DNA from 2 places in the Streptomyces sp. NPDC058525 genome. Region 1 is predicted to be linked to the other one. Evidence: predicted binding sites of a transcription regulator. Region 1 holds the regulator's gene; the other holds the start of a gene.
The links. Region 1 encodes HrcA, which represses chaperone genes, less so after heat shock. Its sites were predicted from a motif close to TTNGCACTCNGNNNNNCNGAGTGCNAA; they were not measured.
Positions count from the first base shown of each region.

Region 2: groES (co-chaperone GroES) is a predicted target of HrcA. The motif match lies at 7,967-7,993, and genes of this name have one in related genera.

Region 1 is NZ_JBHXNP010000004.1:20,168-30,493, forward strand. Features, by position in the region: gene ACFWP3_RS03295 (hypothetical protein) at 1-99, opposite strand, end outside; gene holA (DNA polymerase III subunit delta) at 176-1,168, shown strand; gene rpsT (30S ribosomal protein S20) at 1,405-1,671, opposite strand; gene lepA (translation elongation factor 4) at 1,893-3,758, shown strand; gene ACFWP3_RS03315 (AMP-dependent synthetase/ligase) at 3,996-5,885, shown strand; gene hemW (radical SAM family heme chaperone HemW) at 5,942-7,174, shown strand; gene ACFWP3_RS03325 (DUF3097 domain-containing protein) at 7,206-8,003, opposite strand; gene ACFWP3_RS03330 (MBL fold metallo-hydrolase) at 8,038-8,757, opposite strand; gene hrcA (heat-inducible transcriptional repressor HrcA) at 8,923-9,939, shown strand; gene dnaJ (molecular chaperone DnaJ) at 9,940-10,326, shown strand, end outside.
Region 2 is NZ_JBHXNP010000099.1:3,189-13,514, forward strand. Features, by position in the region: gene ACFWP3_RS33435 (sigma-70 family RNA polymerase sigma factor) at 69-698, opposite strand; gene ACFWP3_RS33440 (response regulator transcription factor) at 985-1,596, opposite strand; gene ACFWP3_RS33445 (WhiB family transcriptional regulator) at 1,986-2,312, shown strand; gene ACFWP3_RS33450 (LysR family transcriptional regulator) at 2,437-3,336, opposite strand; gene ACFWP3_RS33455 (MOSC domain-containing protein) at 3,425-4,111, shown strand; gene ACFWP3_RS33460 (SDR family NAD(P)-dependent oxidoreductase) at 4,143-4,916, shown strand; gene ACFWP3_RS33465 (ester cyclase) at 4,997-5,686, shown strand; gene groL (chaperonin GroEL) at 5,753-7,381, opposite strand; gene groES (co-chaperone GroES) at 7,515-7,823, opposite strand; gene ACFWP3_RS33480 (hypothetical protein) at 8,081-8,755, shown strand; gene ACFWP3_RS33485 (DUF6234 family protein) at 8,805-9,242, shown strand; gene ACFWP3_RS33490 (response regulator transcription factor) at 9,346-10,026, shown strand; gene ACFWP3_RS33495 (sensor histidine kinase) at 10,019-10,326, shown strand, end outside.

The DNA.
Region 1 (10,326 bases):
CTGCGGTTCCTCCGGGAGGCCGAAGCGGTCCACGGCCTCCTGCGCCACCTCCTCGGCGGCGTCGCGGTCGGGCAGGACGAGTACATGTCGCACGTTCACGCGATCATTCTCACGTATCGGGTCAGGGGGCCCGCCGGGCCGGGGGCTGTCAGTGCGGCGTGGGATGCTGGAGCCGATGGCCACCAGGAAGAACTCCACCGACGATCCGCTCGCCCCGCTCACCCTCGCGGTGGGGCAGGAGGACCTGCTGCTCGACCGTGCCGTGCGGGAGGTGGTGGCTGCCGCGCGCGCCGCCGACTCCGACACGGACGTCCGCGACCTCTCCTCCGAGCAGCTCCAGCCCGGCACGCTGGCCGAGCTGACCAGTCCGTCGCTCTTCTCCGAGCGCAAGGTCCTGATCGTGCGCGGCGCCCAGGACCTGTCCGCCGACACGGTCAAGGAGGTGAAGGCGTACCTCGACGCACCCTACGAGGAGATCATCCTCGTGCTCCTCCACGCGGGCGGCGCCAAGGGCAAGGGCCTGTTGGACGCGGCGCGCAAGGCGGGCGCCCGGGAGATCGCCTGCCCGAAGATGACGAAGCCGGCGGACCGGCTGTCCTTCGTACGGGGCGAATTCCGCACGCTGGGCCGGTCGGCGACCCCGGAGGCGTGCCAGAGCCTGGTCGACGCGATCGGCAGCGACCTGCGGGAGCTGGCGAGCGCGGCCGCGCAGCTGTGCGCGGACGTCGAGGGCACCATCGACGAGGCCGTGGTCGGCCGCTACTACACGGGCCGGGCCGAGGCCTCCAGCTTCACGGTCGCCGACCGCGCGGTCGAGGGGCGGGCGGCGGAGGCACTCGAAGCCCTGCGCTGGTCCCTGTCCACCGGGGTGGCGCCGGTCCTGATCACCAGCGCCCTGGCCCAGGCCGTGCGGGCGATTGGCAAGCTGGCCTCCGCCCCGCGCGGGGCCCGCCCCGGCGATCTCGCCCGGGACCTCGGGATGCCGCCGTGGAAGATCGACCGGGTGCGCCAGCAGATGCGCGGCTGGTCGGCGGACGGCGTCGCGGACGCCCTGCGTGCCGTGGCCGCCGCCGACGCGGGGGTCAAGGGCGGCGGGGACGATCCCGAGTACGCCCTGGAGAAGGCGGTCGTGGCCGTGGCCCGAGCCGCCCGCCCCCAGCGCCGCTGACGGCCGCCCGCCGACGCCTCACGACACGGCTCACGACTGACGCCTCACGACTGACGCACGAAGGCCCCGGCTGCCGCCCTGGGGAAGGGCGGTGGCCGGGGCCTTCGAACACTGCTCGTACTGCTTGTGTGCGCCGCACCCGCGTGGCGAACGCAGGCCGCGTGCGGCGCGGTGTGCCGGTGAAGGAGCGGAAGAGAGGGCCCGCTGGGTCCTTACCGGCGATTCACATCGAGAGCTCAGCCCTGCAGGGAGGCAACCTTGGAGGCCAGCGCCGACTTCTTGTTGGCGGCGGCGTTCTTGTGGATGACACCCTTCGAGACAGCCTTGTCGAGCGCACGCGCGGCGGCACGGGAAGCCACGGTGGCCTTCTCGACGTCACCGGCGACGACGGCCTCGCGGGCCTTGCGGATCGCGGTCTTGAGCGAGGACTTGACGGCCTTGTTGCGCAGGCGCGCCTTCTCGTTCGTCTTGTTCCGCTTGATCTGGGACTTGATGTTCGCCACGAAAGAGCCTTTTCAGGTTCAGAGTTTTGTTCTTCGGATTGTGCCTCGACAGCTGAGAGGGCATACGAGACACAGCTGCCCAGGCTACCAGGCACGCTCGGGGCAGCCCAAACCGAGCGCACTGCCCGGTCCATGGGACCATGGGAGTCAGCGTAGAGATCCCAATGATCCGACCAGGATCGATCACGCCCCCGACTGAGACCCGAGAATCAGGACACTGCGTGCCCGCCATCCCCAGCCACGTGCCCGAGCCGAGCCGTACCGACCCGGCGCTGATCCGCAACTTCTGCATCATCGCGCACATCGACCACGGCAAGTCGACCCTTGCCGACCGGATGCTCCAGCTCACCGGTGTGGTCGATCAGCGGCAGATGCGCGCCCAGTACCTCGACCGCATGGACATCGAGCGTGAGCGCGGCATCACGATCAAGTCCCAGGCGGTCCGACTGCCCTGGGCGCCCACCACGGGCGAGGGCCAGGGCAGCACCCACATCCTCAACATGATCGACACCCCTGGGCACGTCGACTTCACGTACGAGGTTTCGCGCTCCCTCGCCGCGTGCGAGGGCACGATCCTGCTGGTGGACGCCGCCCAGGGCATCGAGGCGCAGACCCTCGCCAACCTGTACCTGGCGATGGAGAACGACCTCGCGATCGTCCCCGTGCTGAACAAGATCGACCTGCCGGCCGCCCAGCCGGAGAAGTTCGCCGAGGAGCTCGCGAACCTGGTCGGCTGCCAGCCCGAGGACGTCCTGCGCGTCTCGGCGAAGACCGGTCTCGGCGTGGAAGCGCTGCTCGACAAGGTCGTCGCCACGGTCCCGGCCCCGGTCGGCGTCAAGGACGCCCCGGCCCGCGCCATGATCTTCGACTCGGTGTACGACTCGTACCGCGGCGTGGTCACCTACGTCCGTGTGGTCGACGGCCAGCTCAACAAGCGCGAGCGCATCCGGATGATGTCCACCGGCGCCACCCACGAGCTGCTGGAGATCGGTGTCTCCTCGCCCGAGATGACCCCGGCCGACGGCATCGGCGTCGGCGAGGTGGGCTACATCATCACCGGCGTGAAGGACGTCCGCCAGTCCAAGGTCGGTGACACCATCACCAGCCTGCACAACGGTGCGACCGAGGCCCTCGGCGGCTACAAGGACCCGCGGCCGATGGTCTTCTCGGGCCTGTACCCGCTCGACGGCTCGGACTACCCGGACCTGCGCGAGGCCCTGGACAAGCTCCAGCTCAACGACGCCGCGCTCGTCTACGAGCCGGAGACCTCGGCGGCGCTCGGCTTCGGCTTCCGCGTCGGCTTCCTCGGCCTGCTGCACCTGGACGTGGTCCGCGAGCGCCTCGAGCGCGAGTTCGGCCTCGACCTGATCGCCACCGCGCCCAACGTGGTCTACCGGGTGGTCCTGGAGGACGGCAAGGAAGTCACCGTCACCAACCCGAGCGAGTTCCCCGAGGGCAAGATCTCGGACGTGTTCGAGCCGATCGTGCGGGCCACGATCCTCGCCCCCAGCGAGTTCATCGGCGCGATCATGGAGCTCTGCCAGACCCGCCGAGGCACCCTCCTCGGCATGGACTACCTCTCCGAGGACCGTGTCGAGATCCGCTACACCCTCCCCCTCGCGGAGATCGTCTTCGACTTCTTCGACCAGCTGAAGTCCAAGACGCGCGGCTACGCCTCCCTTGACTACGAGCCCACCGGTGAGCAGTCCGGCAGCCTGGTCAAGGTCGACATCCTGCTGCACGGCGACAAGGTCGACGCCTTCTCCGCCGTCACGCACAAGGACGCCGCCTACGCCTACGGCGTGCGCCTGGTCGCCAAGCTGCGCGAGCTCATCCCGCGGCAGGCCTTCGAGGTGCCGATCCAGGCCGCGATCGGCTCCCGCGTCATCGCCCGCGAGACCATCCGCGCCATCCGCAAGGACGTCCTCGCCAAGTGCTACGGCGGTGACATCTCCCGTAAGCGGAAGCTGCTGGAGAAGCAGAAGGAAGGCAAGAAGCGGATGAAGATGGTCGGCTCCGTGGAGGTCCCGCAGGAGGCCTTCATCGCCGTCCTCTCCAGCGACGAGTCCGCCGGCAAGAAGAAGTAGCGACACCCGCGACCGCTGCGGAAGCAGGCCCTCACGCTCCGGCGCGGGGGCCTCTTTCGTTATGAACCGGCCGCTCGCGAGCTCTTACGCAGGCGGCGCACGGCCTCTAGTCTGATCACTGCTCGATGGTTACTCGCCAGTCACCTGCTGGTTACGTCTCAAACCCCGCCTGTCCCGATGCGCACCCCAAGCGCCCCACGCCCACGCACTGCCGCGTGGTCCGGTCCGGAGGATGTCGTGAGCGACACACAGACCTTGATCGAGAACCGTCCGCCCACGGTGGCGGCCCTCTTCCTTGAGCGCGTGGCCGCCACGCCCCATGCGGAGGCGTACCGGTATCCGGTACCCGCGGCCGGCGGCCAGGGTCCCGACGACTGGAAGTCGCTGAGCTGGGGCCAGGCGGCCGAGCGGGTCTTCGCCATCGCCGCCGGGCTGATCGACCTGGGCCTCGGCTCCGAGGAGCGGGTCGCGCTCGCCTCCAACACCCGGGTCGAGTGGATCCTCGGCGACCTCGGCGTGATGTGCGCCGGCGGCGCGGTGACCACGATCTACCCGACGACGAACGCCGAGGAGTCGGCGTACATCCTGGCGGACTCCGAGAGCCGGGTGCTCATCGCCGAGGACGGCGCGCAGCTGGCCAAGGCGCGCGAGCGCCGCGCCGAGCTGCCCCGCCTGGCCCACGTGGTGGTCGTGGAGACCGCGGACGCGGTCGCCGCCGAGGGCGACCCCGAGGGCTGGGTGCTCTCGCTCGCCGATCTGGAGGCGCGCGGCAAGGAGTACCTCGCCAAGCACCCCGAGGCGGTCAAGGAGCGGATCGCGGCCATCACCGCCGACCAGCTCGCCACCCTCATCTACACCTCCGGCACCACCGGCCGCCCCAAGGGCGTCCGCCTGCCGCACGACAACTGGTCGTACATGGCCAAGGCCACCGTCGCCACCGGCCTGATCACCAAGGACGACGTCCAGTACCTGTGGCTGCCGCTGGCCCACGTCTTCGGCAAGGTGCTGACCTCCGGCCAGATCGAGGTCGGCCACGTGACCGCCGTCGACGGCCGCATCGACAAGATCATCGAGAACCTGCCGGTCGTGCAGCCGACCTACATGGCGGCCGTCCCGCGCATCTTCGAGAAGGTCTACAACGGCGTCGCCGCCAAGGCCCGGGCCGGCGGCGGGGCGAAGTACAAGATCTTCCAGTGGTCGGCCGGCGTGGCCCGCGAGTACGCCAAGGTCACCCAGGACAACTTCCGCCGCACGGGTCAGGCGACCGCCCCCTTCGGCCTCGCCACCAAGCACAAGATCGCCGACGCGCTCGTCTTCTCCAAGCTCCGCGACGCCTTCGGCGGCAACCTGCGGGCCGCCGTCTCCGGCGCCTCCGCCCTTGCACCCGACATCGGCTACTTCTTCTCCGGCGCGGGCATCCACATCCTCGAGGGCTACGGCCTGACCGAGTCCAGTGCCGCCTCCTTCGTCAACCCGGGCGAGGCCTACCGCACCGGCACCGTCGGCAAGCCGCTCCCCGGCACCGAGGTCCGCATCGCCGACGACGGCGAGGTGCTGCTGCGCGGCCCCGGCATCATGCAGGGCTACCACGGGCAGCCGGAGAAGACCGCCGAGGTGCTGGAGTCCGACGGCTGGCTGCACACGGGAGACATCGGCGAGCTCTCGCCCGACGGCTACCTGCGCATCACCGACCGCAAGAAGGACCTGATCAAGACCTCGGGCGGCAAGTACGTCGCCCCGGCCGAGATCGAGGGCCAGTTCAAGGCGATCTGCCCGTACGTGTCGACCATCGTCGTGCACGGCGCCGACCGGAACTTCTGCTCCGCCCTGATCGCGCTCGACGAGCCGTCGATCATGGGCTGGGCCGCCGGGAACGGGCTGGAGGGCAAGACGTACCCGCAGGTCCTGGCCGCGCCGGAGACCAACCGCCTGATCGAGACGTACGTACAGACCCTCAACGAGGGCCTCCAGCGGTGGCAGACGGTCAAGAAGTTCCGGATCCTGCCGCGCGACCTCGACATCGAGCACGGCGACCTCACGCCCAGCCTCAAGCTGAAGCGGCCGGTCGTCGAGCGTGAGTTCAAGCACCTGATCGACGAGATGTACGAGGGCTCGCGCGAGGCGTAGCCGGGGGCGCCGGGCACGGCGTAAACGACCATGGGGCAGTGCGGGATGATGGGGTCATGCCTTCCGCACTGCCCGACGGTGAACCCATGCCCGAAGACGGCTCGCTGCCGTCGCACGCCCTGGCGGGGGCGGGGGACCGGCCGCTCGGCTTCTACCTGCACGTGCCGTACTGCGCCACGCGGTGCGGCTACTGCGACTTCAACACCTACACGGCCACCGAGCTGCGGGGCACCGGCGGTGTGCTCGCCTCGCGGGAGAACTACGCCGACACCCTGATCGACGAGGTCCGCCTCGCCCGCAAGGTGCTCGGGGACGACCCGCGGGCCGTGCGGACGGTCTTCGTGGGCGGCGGCACGCCGACGCTGCTGCCCGCCGGGGACCTCGTGCGGATGCTCGCGGCGATCCGGGACGAGTTCGGCCTGGCCGAGGACGCGGAGATCACCACCGAGGCCAATCCGGAGTCGGTGAACCCGCAGTACCTGGCCGAGCTGCGGGCCGGCGGCTTCAACCGGATCTCCTTCGGCATGCAGAGCGCCCGGCAGCACGTCCTGAAGGTCCTGGACCGCACGCACACCCCCGGGCGCCCGGAGGCCTGCGTCGCCGAGGCGCGCGCGGCGGGCTTCGAGCACGTCAACCTGGACCTGATCTACGGCACGCCCGGGGAGTCCGACGAGGACTGGCGGGCTTCGCTCTCCGCCGCGCTGGGCGCCGGGCCGGACCACATCTCGGCGTACGCGCTGATCGTGGAGGAGGGCACCCAGCTGGCGCGGCGGATCCGCCGGGGCGAGGTCCCGATGACGGACGACGACGTGCACGCCGACCGCTACCTGATCGCGGACGCGGTGATGGCGGAGGCCGGGTACTCCTGGTACGAGGTGTCGAACTGGGCCTCCTCGCAGGCCGGGCGCTGCCTGCACAACGAGCTGTACTGGCGCGGCGCCGACTGGTGGGGCGCGGGTCCGGGCGCGCACTCGCACGTGGGCGGGGTGCGGTGGTGGAACGTCAAGCACCCGGGGGCGTACGCCGCCGCGCTGGCGGAGGGGCGGTCCCCGGGCGCCGGACGCGAGCTCCTCTCCGAGGAGGACCGGCGGGTCGAGCGGATCCTGCTGGAGCTGCGGCTGGTGGACGGCGTACCGCTGTCGCTGCTGGCACCCGCCGGGCTGGCCGCCTCGCGGCGGGCGCTGGCGGACGGGCTGCTGGAGCCGGAGCCGTACGGGGCCGGCCGGGCCGTGCTGACCCTGCGGGGGCGGCTGCTGGCCGACGCGGTGGTCCGGGACCTGGTGGACTGACGCGGCGCACGGCCCGGCGCCCGTGGGCGCTTCAGGCCGTCACGTGGTCGATGAGGTGTTCCACGGAGCCCAGGAGGGTGGGCTCCAGGTCCTTGTACGAGGTCACGCGGGACAGGATGTGCTGCCAGGCGGCACCGGTGTTCTCGGGCCAGCCCAGGGCCCGGCAGATGCCCGTCTTCCAGTCCTGGCCGCGCGGGACCACGGGCCAGGCCGGGATGCCCAGGGCGGACGGTTTCACCGCCTGCCAGACGTCCACGTACGGGTGGCCCACGATCAGGACGTCCGGGGAGGTCACCGACGCCGCGATGCGCGACTCCTTCGAGCCCGGCACGAGGTGGTCCACCAGGATCCCCAGGCGGGCGTCCGGGGCCGGGGCGAATTCCGCGACGATGGCCGGGAGGTCGTCGATGCCCTCCAGGTACTCCACCACCACGCCCTCGATCCGCAGGTCGTCCCCCCAGACCCTCTCCACCAGCTCCGCGTCGTGGCGGCCCTCCACGTAGATGCGCCCGGCCCGCGCCACCCGCGCCCTGGCCCCCGGCACGGCGATCGAGCCCGAGGCGGTGCGGCGGGGCGCGGCGGGGGCCCGCGAGGGGCGGACCAGGGTGACCACGGCCCCGTCCAGCAGGAAGCCCCGCGGCTCCAGCGGGAACACCCGCCGCTTGCCGAAGCGGTCCTCCAGGGTCACCGTGCCCGCCTCGCAGGCCACCACCGCGCCGCAGAAGTCCGTACCGGCCACCTCGACCACCAGGTCGGGCTCCGCGGCCACCTCCGGCACGGCCTTGGGGCGCTTCCACTGGGGGGTCAGGTCGGGGGAGTACTCGCGCATCCGGCCGAGCGTAGGAGAGGCGCGGCGAACACGCCTACGACACGCCGAAACGCGCGGCCAGTGTGGCGCGTTGCGCACGCACGAAGGCCGCGGACACCACCGCTCCGTGACCCGGCACGTACTGCGCGTCGTCCCCGCCCAGCGCGAGCAGCCGGTCCAGCGCCGCCGGCCACTGCCGGGGCACCGCGTCCGGGCCCGCCGAGGGCTCGCCCGACTCCTCGACCAGGTCCCCGCAGAACACCGTCTCGCGCTCGCCCGGCACGAAGACCGCCAGATCGTGGCGCGTGTGCCCGGGCCCCACATTGGCCAGCAGCACTTGCACCCCGCCCAGTTCCAGCGTCCACTCGCCCGACACCAGGTGCTTCGGAGCCACCATCAGGTCCACCGCCTCCGCGGCCTCCGCCTCGGCCAGGCCGTGGCGCACCGCGTCCCCGCGCAGCTCCTCGCGGCCGGTGGCCAGCAGCGCGTCCAGCCCGACCGCCCCGAACACCTCGGCTCCGGAGAAGGCGGCCCCGCCCAGCACGTGGTCGAAATGTCCGTGCGTGAATGCGATATGGGTCACGTGCCGGCCCGTCAGCCGCTCCGCCTCGGCCCTCACCCGCGCGCCCTCGCGCAGACACGAACCGGGGTCGACGAGGAGCACGGAATCGTCCCCCACCACCAGTCCCACGGTGCAGTCCCACACCGGAAGCCGCCGGCGCCCGGCCCGCCCGGTCAGCCTTTCCCAGCCCGCCTCTTCCCAACGCACGTCCATGCCGCGACGCTACCCTGGCGGGCCTCCCTTGCCAGGGTCTTACTACCCGGCCGTACACTGAGCGGGGGATCTCTGGCACTCGAACGACCAGAGTGCCAATGACCGGGCTCCAACGACCGAGCTTTCAACGAACGCGGCAACGGACCACAGCTGGAGGTGTGCGCGATGCTCAGCGAACGCAGACTCGAAGTGCTGCGCGCCATCGTCCAGGACTACGTCGGGACGGAGGAGCCGGTCGGCTCCAAGGCGCTCACCGAGCGGCACCGCCTCGGCGTCTCGCCCGCCACCGTGCGCAACGACATGGCCGTGCTGGAGGAGGAGGGCTACATCGCCCAGCCCCACACCAGCGCCGGCCGGATCCCCACCGACAAGGGCTACCGCCTCTTCGTCGACAAGCTGGCGGGGGTCAAGCCGCTGTCGTCGCCCGAGCGCCGGGCCATCCAGAACTTCCTCGACGGGGCCGTGGACCTCGACGACGTGGTCGGCCGGACGGTGCGGCTGCTCGCGCAGCTGACCCGGCAGGTCGCCGTCGTCCAGTACCCGAGCCTGACCCGGTCGACCGTCCGGCACGTGGAGCTGCTCTCGCTCGCTCCCGCGCGCCTGATGCTCGTACTGATCACGGACACCGGGCGCGTCGAACAGCGGCTGATCGACTGCTCGAGCCCCTTCGGGGAGACCTCGCTGGCCGATCTGCGGGCGCGGCTCAACAGCCGGGTCGTGGGGCGCCGGTTCACCGACGTTCCCCCGCTCGTCCAGGACCTCCCCGAGTCCTTCGAGGCGGATGACCGGGGCACGGTGTCCACCGTGCTCTCGACGCTCCTCGAAACCCTGGTCGAGGAAGCAGAAGAGCGGCTGATGATCGGCGGCACCGCCAATCTCACCCGCTTCGGACACGATTTTCCCCTGACGATCAGGCCGGTGCTCGAAGCGCTGGAGGAGCAGGTCGTGCTCCTCAAGCTGCTGGGCGAGGCCAACGAGTCGGGAATGGCCGTACGGATCGGGCACGAGAACGCCTACGAGGGGCTGAACTCCACGTCGGTCGTCTCGGTCGGTTACGGTTCGGGCGGCGAAACGGTCGCCAAACTCGGCGTGGTCGGACCGACCCGCATGGACTACCCCGGAACGATGGGAGCGGTACGCGCAGTGGCACGTTACGTCGGACAGATCCTGGCGGAGTCGTAAGTGGCCACGGACTACTACGCCGTTCTCGGCGTGCGCCGCGACGCATCGCAGGACGAGATCAAGAAGGCCTTCCGGCGCCTCGCGCGTGAACTCCACCCGGATGTGAATCCGGATCCGAAGACGCAGGAGCGCTTCAAGGAGATCAACGCGGCCTACGAGGTGCTCTCGGACCCGCAGAAGAAGCAGGTCTACGACCTGGGCGGCGACCCGCTGTCCTCGTCGGGCGGCGGTGCCGGAGCGGGCGGCTTCGGAGCGGGTGGCTTCGGCAACTTCTCCGACATCATGGACGCCTTCTTCGGCCAGGCCTCGCAGCGCGGCCCGCGCTCGCGGACCCGGCGCGGCCAGGACGCCATGATCCGCCTCGACCTGGAGCTGGACGAGGCGGCC
Region 2 (10,326 bases), on a different contig from region 1:
CCACGAGCCAGACCGATCGGAAGTTTCGTTGTTTCCTACGATGAACCGCCGGACGGGTCCAGCGGCTCCTACTGCTCGGCGAGCGCGCGCAGCCGGCTGAGGGCCCGGTGCTGGGCCACCCGTACCGCCCCCGGCGACATCCCGAGCATCTGCCCGGTCTCCTCGGCGGTCAGCCCGACGGCCACCCGCAGGACGAGGAGCTCGCGCTGGTTCTCCGGCAGGTTGGCGAGGAGCTTCTTGGCCCAGGCCGCGTCGCTGCTGAGCAGCGCCCGCTCCTCGGGGCCGAGCGAGTCGTCGGGCCGTTCCGGCATCTCGTCGGACGGGACGGCCGTGCTGCCGGGGTGCCGCATGGCGGCCCGCTGCAGGTCGGCGACCTTGTGCGCGGCGATGGCGAAGACGAAGGCCTCGAAGGGCCGCCCGGTGTCCCGGTAGCGCGGCAGGGCCATCAGGACGGCGACGCAGACCTCCTGCGCCAGGTCCTCCACGAAGTGGCGGGCGTCACCCGGGAGCCGCGACAGCCGGGTGCGGCAGTAGCGGATCGCGAGCGGGTGAACGAAGGCGAGCAGGTCGTGCGTGGCCTGCTCGTCGCCCTCCACCGCCCGGCGTACGAGCGCGCTGACGGCTCCGGCACTGCCGCCCTTGGCGGCGCCGGTCGGGCCTGTGGCCGCGGGTGACCCCAGGGCCTCGTCGTCGCGCATCAATCCATGGTGCCTTGGCGCCGGAGGTTCCGTGGCACCACGGCCGGTTTCGTGCATCGAAGCGTTATGAGCGGGTGCGCCGGAACTCATGGTCTGCACCCTCCCCTCCCGCTCGCCGGATGATCCCCAGGACGGGGATCCCACATTTCCAAGAATGCGGCACACCCTCAAGGATGCGGCATCGCGCACGAAGCGACACGTCCCCCGGATTGTGCCCCGCCAATCCCCGGGTGCGCACCGGGTACGACGGGGCTCACGGTCGTCGGACCGGGCCGTGACCCGAGGGTCAGCGGACCAGGCCCCAGCGGAAGCCGAGCGCGACGGCGTGTGCCCGGTCCGAGGCGCCGAGCTTCTTGAACAGCCTGCGGGCGTGCGTCTTGACCGTGTCCTCGGAGAGGAAGAGCTCGCGCCCGATCTCCGCGTTGGACCGGCCGTGGCTCATGCCCTCCAGCACCTGGATCTCGCGCGCGGTGAGCGTGGGCGCGGCGCCCATCTCGGCCGAGCGGAGCCGGCGCGGGGCCAGTCGCCAGGTCGGGTCGGCGAGGGCCTGGGTGACCGTGGCCCGCAGTTCGGCGCGCGAGGCGTCCTTGTGCAGGTATCCCCGGGCGCCGGCGGCGACCGCGAGGGCCACGCCGTCCAGGTCCTCGGCGACCGTCAGCATGATGATGCGGGCGCCGGGGTCGGCCGAGAGCAGCCGGCGGACCGTCTCGACACCCCCCAGCCCGGGCATCCGTACATCCATCAGAATCAGGTCGGAGCGGTCGGCACCCCAGCGGCGGAGGACTTCCTCGCCGTTGGCAGCCGTCGTCACACGCTCGACGCCGGGCACGGTGGCAACCGCGCGGCGGAGCGCCTCTCGGGCAAGCGGGGAGTCGTCGCAGACGAGGACGGATGTCATGACCGCCCTCCGCAGCTGCTGATGCGCGTCACCTTGAGCCTCCAGGCTGGTACGTATCGTCACCTGTGCGGTCGATGCCCCCGGACACCTGTCCGAGAACTTATTGGTTCAACCGCCTTCGCACTCTCAACGATGGTCACTCGAAAGAGTTACGGGTCGGACGGACACCTTCGGCACTCTACGTGAGGAAGCGAACACGACACGGACGCCACAAGGCAACTGTCCTCCATCTGGAGCTATGCCCTATTTGGCGGCTTTTCTTCCGTTTGGCACGTGTCTGAGGCTAGATTCCCAATGAGTCATATTTACATCTACTCCGACAGTAGGTGTGGAGACCCTTGGAGACATGGACCGTATCCGCCTCAGTACCGGCACCAAGAGGACTACCAATGGCAGATTTCTCCCGCCTCCCCGGACCGAACGCCGACCTCTGGGACTGGCAGCTGCTCGCCGCCTGCCGCGGGGTCGACAGCTCCCTCTTCTTCCACCCGGAAGGCGAGCGGGGCGCGGCCAGGAGCGCGCGCGAGGCCTCGGCTAAAGAGGTCTGCATGCGATGCCCGGTCCGCGCGGAATGTGCCGCGCACGCGCTCGCCGTCCGCGAGCCCTACGGAGTGTGGGGAGGGCTGACGGAGGACGAGCGGGAGGAGCTGATGGGCCGCGCGCGCCACCGCCTGATCCCCGCGTCCAGCGCGATCGGACCGATCACGCCCCACTGAACAGGCGAACAAGCACACGAAGGAACGTTCCTTCGATCCATCGCGCCCACCGGGCGCGCCGGGGTCCGGGGTCCGGGGCGCAACATCACGCGTTCGGCCGTACGTACCTGCCAGAGACGTACGGTCAGCGCGTGGCGGCCCGCTCCAGCTCGGCCAGGGTGGCGGCGACGGCCGGCACCCGGGCCAGGTCGGGCAGGGTCAGCGCCACGACCTCCCGCTCCACGGCCGGCTCCACGGCCACCGTGCTGACGCCCTTGGCCCGTACGGACTCCACCGCCAGCTCCGGCAGCACGGCGACGCCCAGCCCCGCCCCCACCAGGCCGACGACCGCCGGGTAGTCGTCGGTCGCGAAGTCGATCCGCGGGGTGAAGCCCGCGGATTCGCACACCTCCACCAGATGGCGGCGGCAGCGCGGACAGCCCGCGATCCACGGCTCGTCCGCCAGCTCCGCCATGCCCACGCGCTCCGCCCCGGCCAGCCGGTGGCCCTCGGGGACCAGTCCGACGAGCCGGTCGGTCAGCAGCGGGCGCACCACCAGGTCCTCCCACTCCGCGGCGGATCCGGCCGACCCGCCGTAGCGGAAGGCCAGGGCCAGGTCGCAGTCGCCCTCGCGCAGCATCTCCACCGAGCGCGGCGGTTCGGCCTCGACCAGGGAGATGCGGGTTCCCGGGTGCTCGGCGCGCATCGCCGCGAGCGCGGTGGGCACCAGCGTGGAGCTGCCGCTGGGGAAGGACACCAGCCGGACCCGGCCCGCGCGCAGCCCGGCGATGGCCGCGACCTCCTCCTCGGCCGCGGTCAGCCCGGCCAGGATCCCCGCGGCGTGCCGGACCAGGGCCTCGCCGGCCTGGGTCAGCCGCATCTCGCGGCCGGTGCGGATGAGCAGCGGGGTGCCGGCCGACTGCTCCAGCGCCTTCATCTGCTGGGAGACGGCCGGCTGGGTGCAGCCGAGCTCGCGGGCGGCGGCGGAGAAGGACCCGGTCCCGGCGACAGCGCGCAGAACACGGAGATGACGTGCCTCGATCACCCCTTGAGCATAAGCCCAGCTTTGACCGCCGAGCGAATATCCCCTCGCCGCTTTGGGGCTGCTCGGCTAGTTTGCTTTCATGGGCGCCATGCATCTGATCTCCGTGAACCTCGGCCGCGCCACGGCCGTCGACTACGCCGACGCGGAAAGCGGGCTGACCGGCCACGGCAAGCGCCCGGTCCCCGGACCGGTCCGGGTGGTCGCGCCCGGCGACAAGGCCACCGGCCTGGGCAGCGGCCTCGAAGGCGACGCCGTCTGCAACCGGCGCCACCACGGCGGCGACCACCAGGCCGTCTACGCGTACGCCCGCGAGGACCTGGACCTGTGGGAGGCGGAGCTCGGCCGCGAACTGCCCGCCGGTCTGTTCGGCGAGAACTTCACCACCTCCGGCATCGACCTGAACACCGCGCGCCTCGGCGACCGGTGGCGGGTGGGCGCGGACCTGGTCCTCGAAGTGGCCTCGGCCCGCATCCCGTGCCGGACCTTCCAGGGGGTCCTCGGCGAGAGCGCCTGGGTCAAGCGGTTCACCCAGGAGGCACGGCCGGGCGCGTACTTGCGGGTGATCGAGGAGGGGACGGTCTCTCCGGGCGACGGCATCGAGATCATCCACCGTCCGGAGCACGACGTGACGGTGCAGCTGTGGTTCCGCGCCTTCACCACCGAGCGCGCCCTGCTGCCGCGCACCCTGGCGGCGGGCGCGGCGATGGAGCCGGAGGCCCATGACCGGGTGCGGCAGTACCTGGAGAAGTACGGGGCCGGGGACGGGGCGAGGTAACGCCGTCACCCGGGGCGGCTAGGTTGCGCCTATGACGACTGCGTTGATTACGGGATCCACGGCGGGCATCGGCGCCGCCTTCGCCCGGCGGCTCGCCGCCCAGGGCCACAACCTGGTGCTGGTGGCGCGTGACACCAAGCGGCTGGGCGAGCAGGCCACCGAACTGCACGACCGGCACGGCATCGAGGCCGAGGTGCTGGCCGCCGACCTCTCCACGGAGGAGGGCATCGCGGCGGTCGAGCGGCGGCTCGACGACCGCACCCACCCGGTGGACCTGCTGGTCAACAACGCGGGCTTCGGCAACAAGGGCCGCTACCTCGAGGTCTCCATGACCGACGAGCTCACCATGCTCAAGGTGCACATCGAGGCGGTGCTGCGGCTGACCTCGGCGGCGACCGGGTCGATGCGCTCGCGCGGGCGCGGCGGCGTGATCAACGTGGCCTCGGTGGCGGCGTTCGTACCGCGCGGCACCTACGGGGCGAGCAAGGCCTGGGTCGTGCAGTTCACCCAGGGCGCGGCGCGGGACCTGGCCGGGTCCGGGGTGCGGCTGATGGCCCTGTGCCCCGGCTTCGTGCGCACCGAGTTCCACCAGCGCGCCGGCATGGGCACCGACAACATCCCCGGCTGGATGTGGCTCGACGCCGACAAGCTGGTGGCCGCGGCCCTGGCGGACCTGGCGCGCGGCAAGACGGTGTCGATCCCCGATCCGCGGTACAAGGCGCTGATGGGCGTGGTGAAGCTGACGCCGCGCGGGCTGCTGGGCGGGGTCTCGTCCCGGACGGGCCGCAAGTACGGACCCCAGTAGCCCGTTAACTCGCCGGTAAACCCGCCGAATGGGTGAAATCTCCCTAAAATGGACGTGTCCCATCCAGCCCGGGAGACGCCATGACATTCGTACAGATAATCGATTACAAGACCAGTCGGCAGGACGACCTCAACCAGCTGCTCGACCGGTACGTCTCGCAGAGCCAGGGCAAGCGCACCGTCACCCACAGCATCGTGGGCAAGGACCGCGAGAACGAGAACCACTACGTGGACGTGGTCGAATTCCCCTCGTACGAACAGGCCATGAGGAACTCTCAGCTCCCGGAGACGGACACGATGTTCCAGGAGATGGTGGCGCTGTGCGAGGGGATGCCGACCTTCACCAACCTCGACGTGGTCCGCGACGAGAACATCAACAAGCACATGGTGAACCGGATGTTCGACGAGTGCCTCACGAAGGGGAACCTCGACGTCCTCGACGAGATGATGGCGCCGCAGTACGTCGACCACGACACCATGAAGGACGCTCCCGTCATCGGACGGGACGCCGTGCGCGCGGACATCACGGCCTGGCGCGACGCCTTCGACTACCGCTTCACCACCGACGCGCAGCTGGCCGAGGGCGACTACGTCACCACGGTGTGGAGCTGGGCCGGAACCCACAAGGGCGAGTTCCAGGGCATCGCCCCGACCGGCAAGAAGTGCACCATGACCGGCACCACGACGTTCCGCTGCGAGGACGGGATGATCGCGGAGGGCTGGTGGCACCTGGACGCCATGGGCCTGATGCGCCAACTGGGCGCCATGTAGCCCCGCACACACGGGAAGGCCCCGTCCCGCGGATGCGGGACGGGGCCTTCCGAGCGCGGTGCCCGATCAGTGGCTGTGGCCGTGACCGTGGCCGTGGCCCGCGTCGCCCTCTTCCTCGGCCGGCTTCTCGACGACCAGGGTCTCGGTCGTGAGCAGCAGGGAGGCGATGGACGCGGCGTTCTCCAGCGCGGAGCGGGTGACCTTCACCGGGTCGATGACGCCGGCCTTGACCAGGTCCCCGTACTCGCCGGTGGCGGCGTTGAAGCCCTGGCCCTTCTCGAGCTCGGCGACCTTCGAGGTGATGACGTAGCCCTCGAGGCCGGCGTTCTCGGCGATCCAGCGCAGCGGCTCGACGGCGGCGCGGCGCACGACCGCGACACCGGTGGCCTCGTCGCCGGTCAGGCCGAGGTTGTCCTCGAGGACCTTGACGGCGTGGACGAGCGCGGAGCCACCGCCGGAGACGATGCCCTCCTCGACCGCGGCGCGGGTCGCCGAGATGGCGTCCTCGAGACGGTGCTTCTTCTCCTTGAGCTCCACCTCGGTGGCGGCGCCGACCTTGATGACGCAGACGCCGCCGGCGAGCTTCGCCAGGCGCTCCTGCAGCTTCTCGCGGTCCCAGTCGGAGTCCGTGGACTCGATCTCGGCCTTGATCTGGTTGACACGGCCGACGACCTCTTCGTGGCTGCCGCCACCGTCGACGATGGTCGTGTCGTCCTTGGAGATCGTGACGCGGCGGGCGGAGCCCAGTACGTCCAGACCGGCCTGGTCGAGCTTGAGGCCGACCTCCTCGGCGATGACGGTGGCACCGGTGAGGGTGGCCATGTCCTGAAGCATCGCCTTGCGGCGGTCGCCGAAGCCCGGGGCCTTGACGGCCACCGCGTTGAAGGTGCCGCGGATCTTGTTGACGACGAGGGTGGAGAGCGCCTCGCCCTCGACGTCCTCGGCGATGATCAGCAGCGGCTTCGAGGCGCCGGCCTGGATGACCTTCTCGAGCAGCGGCAGGAGGTCCTGGATGGAGGAGATCTTGCCCTGGTTGATCAGGATGTACGGGTCGTCGAGGACGGCCTCCATACGCTCCTGGTCGGAGACCATGTACGGCGAGAGGTAGCCCTTGTCGAAGGCCATGCCCTCGGTGAACTCGAGCTCCAGGCCGAAGGCGTTGGACTCCTCGACGGTGATGACACCGTCCTTGCCGACCTTGTCCATCGCCTCGGCGATGAGCTCGCCGACCTGCTGGTCCTGCGCGGAGAGCGCGGCCACGGCGGCGATGTCGGACTTGTCCTCGATCGGGCGGGCGGTCGCGAGGAGGTCCTCGGACACGGCCTTGACCGCGGCGTCGATGCCCTTCTTCAGGGCGGCCGGGGACGCGCCCGCGGCGACGTTGCGCAGACCCTCGCGGACCAGCGCCTGGGCCAGCACGGTGGCGGTGGTGGTGCCGTCGCCCGCGATGTCGTTGGTCTTGGTCGCCACCTCCTTCACGAGCTGCGCGCCCAGGTTCTCGTACGGGTCGTCCAGCTCGACCTCGCGGGCGATGGTGACACCGTCGTTGGTGATGGTGGGGGCGCCGAACTTCTTGTCGATGACGACGTTGCGGCCCTTGGGGCCGATCGTCACCTTGACCGTGTCGGCAAGCTTGTTGACGCCGCGCTCGAGGGCGCGACGGGCGTCCTCGTCGAACTTCAGAATCTTCGGCATGGGAGCGGTTCAGTCCTCTCGTTGCGATCGGCCGCTCACCGCGACCGCCACCGCCTGGAACGAACTACGCCCCTCGCCGCCCGGCATCAGCAGGGTGACCAGGGGCGCAGCTCAAATCAAAACTTGAAGCGAATTACTTCTCGACGATCGCGAGCACGTCGCGAGCCGAGAGGACGAGGTACTCCTCGCCGCTGTACTTCACTTCGGTGCCGCCGTACTTGCTGTACAGCACGATGTCGCCGACGTTGACGTCCAGCGGGAGACGCTGGCCGTCCTCGAAGCGGCCCGGGCCCACGGCGAGGACGACGCCCTCCTGGGGCTTCTCCTTCGCGGTGTCCGGGATGACCAGGCCGGAGGCCGTGGTCTGCTCGGCGTCGAGCGGCTGGACCACAATGCGGTCCTCGAGCGGCTTGATGGCAACCTTGGAGCTGGCGGTCGTCACGATCCGACCTCCCCCTTCGGAGATCCGGGGTTAACTGTCTGAGGTGGCGACCAGGTCGATCCGTCGTCGCGGGTGCCGGACCTGCCTGTCGCTGTGTTGGCACTCACCGGTGGCGAGTGCCAGGTGCGACACTATTCCGGCGATTAGCACTCGGTCAAGCGGAGTGCCAATTCTCGACGGCGGGCGTTGCGGCGGAGCGGCCCGCGGAACCGGCGAAAACCCGGCGCACGGGCGTTCGATCTCATTACTCTCCCGCCATGACCAGGACAAACTCCGGCGTGCGTCCGCGCCACCTCCTACCGATCGCCGTCGGCCTGGCGGCCGGGATCTACATGCTGTCGGGCTCCGTTCCGCGGCTGGCGGCCCAGGTGGCCGGGGTGGAGGGCACCTTCCTCGCCTCGCGGTGCGTGGCGGAGCAGGACTCGGACGGGGACGAACACTGGATGTGCGAGGGGTCGTTCGCGGCCGGCGACGGATCGTTCACGATCCCGCGGGTCGAGGTCGACACCAGTTTCGACACCCGGCCGGACGGGCCGCGGACGGCCTTCGTCCTCGGGCCGTCCGCCGATACGGCCGTACAGCCCGGCGTGTTCGTCTGGCTGGGGCCCGGGGCGGTGGGGGTGCTCTCGCTCGTGTTCCCGGTGTGGGCCGTGGGCGCGGCCTCCCGGGACGCGCTGGCGCGGAGGCGGGGGCGGGCCTCGGGGGCGCCGGGGGCGCCGGCCGCGGGAGCGTCCGGGGCGCCTCGGGTGTCCGGGGCGCCTCGGGTGTCTGGGGCGCCTCGGGTGTCTGGGGCGCCTGGGGTGTCTGGGGCGTCGGCTGCGGGACCGGGATCGGGGGCGCCGGCGGCAGGGCCGGGACCGGAGGGGGCGCACGGCTCTGAGGGGGTGCACGGTGCCGGAGCCTCGGCCGCGCGGGCGCAGGGCACGCGCTGAGTATCCGTACTCAGGCGTCCGGCCGCGTCCCGGCCCGACACTGCGGGGCATGACGACACAGCCTCGGCAGCCCCTCCACTGGGCGGCGGACCTCGTGCTGGCCCTCTTCACGGGCGCCTTGGCGGCCGCGGTCCTGGTCGCGGGCGTCCTGTGGGCCGCCCTCACGGAGTTCGGCCTGATCGCACCTTACGTGCCCGAGGATTCCCACTGGCAGGGCGTGCCGCTGAGCTTCGAGGCGTACGCGTTCCTCGGCGTGATGTGCTGCGTGTGCGCCGCGGCCGCCTTCGGGTTCGGCCGGCGGCGCGCGTGGTTCTCGGTGGCCGTGCACGGTGCGCTCTGCGCCTTGGTCGCCGGGGTGCTGCTGATGATGGCGAGCACCTCGTACCGGGGAGCGTCCCCGCAGGAGACCCACCCCGACCCGGCCTCCACGCGCTCGGGCCACATGTGCCGCAGCGGCGGCGACAGCAGCGAGTGCCCGGGCGGTTGAGGCGGGGAGCGAAGCGGGAGCGGGCCGGCGGCTAACCGGGCAGCGAACCGGCGGCGAACCGGGGCGATTCCGGCACCTCGGCCCGATATGTGACGCTTGAGCCGTGCGCATCCTCGTGGTCGAAGACGAAGAAGGCCTCGCCGACTCCCTGCGGCAAGGCCTGTCCGCCGACGGGCACCTGGTCGAGGTCGCGCACGACGGCCACCGCGGCCTGGACCTCGCCCTCGCCGGCGGCCCGTACGACGTGGTCCTCCTCGACCTGATGCTGCCGGGCATGAGCGGCTACGAGATCTGCACCCGCATGCGCGCCCACGGCGACACCACCCCGGTGCTGATGCTGACCGCCCGGGACGGCGAGTACGACGAGGCCGAGGGTCTGGACTCGGGGGCCGACGACTACCTCACCAAGCCGTTCTCCTTCGTGGTCCTCGCCGCCCGGATCCGGGCGCTGGCCCGCCGCGCGGGCGCCCCGGACCGCAGCACCCTCCAGGCCGGCGACCTCCTCCTCGACCCGCAGGGCCGCCGCTGCCGCCGCGGCTCCCACGACATCGAGCTCACCGCCCGCGAACTGGGCGTACTGGCCTGCCTGATGGAGCAGCCCGGGCGGGCCGTCGCCAAGCAGGACATCCTCGACGAGGTCTGGGACACCCCGCACGGCATCGACCCGAACATCGTTGAGGTGTACGTCTCCTCGCTGCGCCGGAAGATCGACGCGCCGTTCGGCCGCCGCTCGATCCTCACCGTCCACGGGACCGGCTACCGGATGGCCCCGGACGGTGGCTAGTACCGTCCGCGCGCGTACGGCGATGGCCGCCGCCCTCGCGATGGCCGCCGTCCTGGCCACCGGGGGCCTGTGGCTGTACGCCCTGCTGCGCGCCAACCTGCTCGACAACACCACCGGCCGGACCGAGCTCGCCGCCCGCAAGGTCGCCGCCCAGGTCGACAGCCGGACTCTGCCGCCCGGCGGGCGGCTGCCCGCGCCCGAACGCGGGGTGGACCTGGTCCTCGTACGGGACGCCCAGGGGCGCACGGTGGCGACCAGCGGCGATCCGGCGGATGTCCCGGACCTCGGGGACCTCGGCGG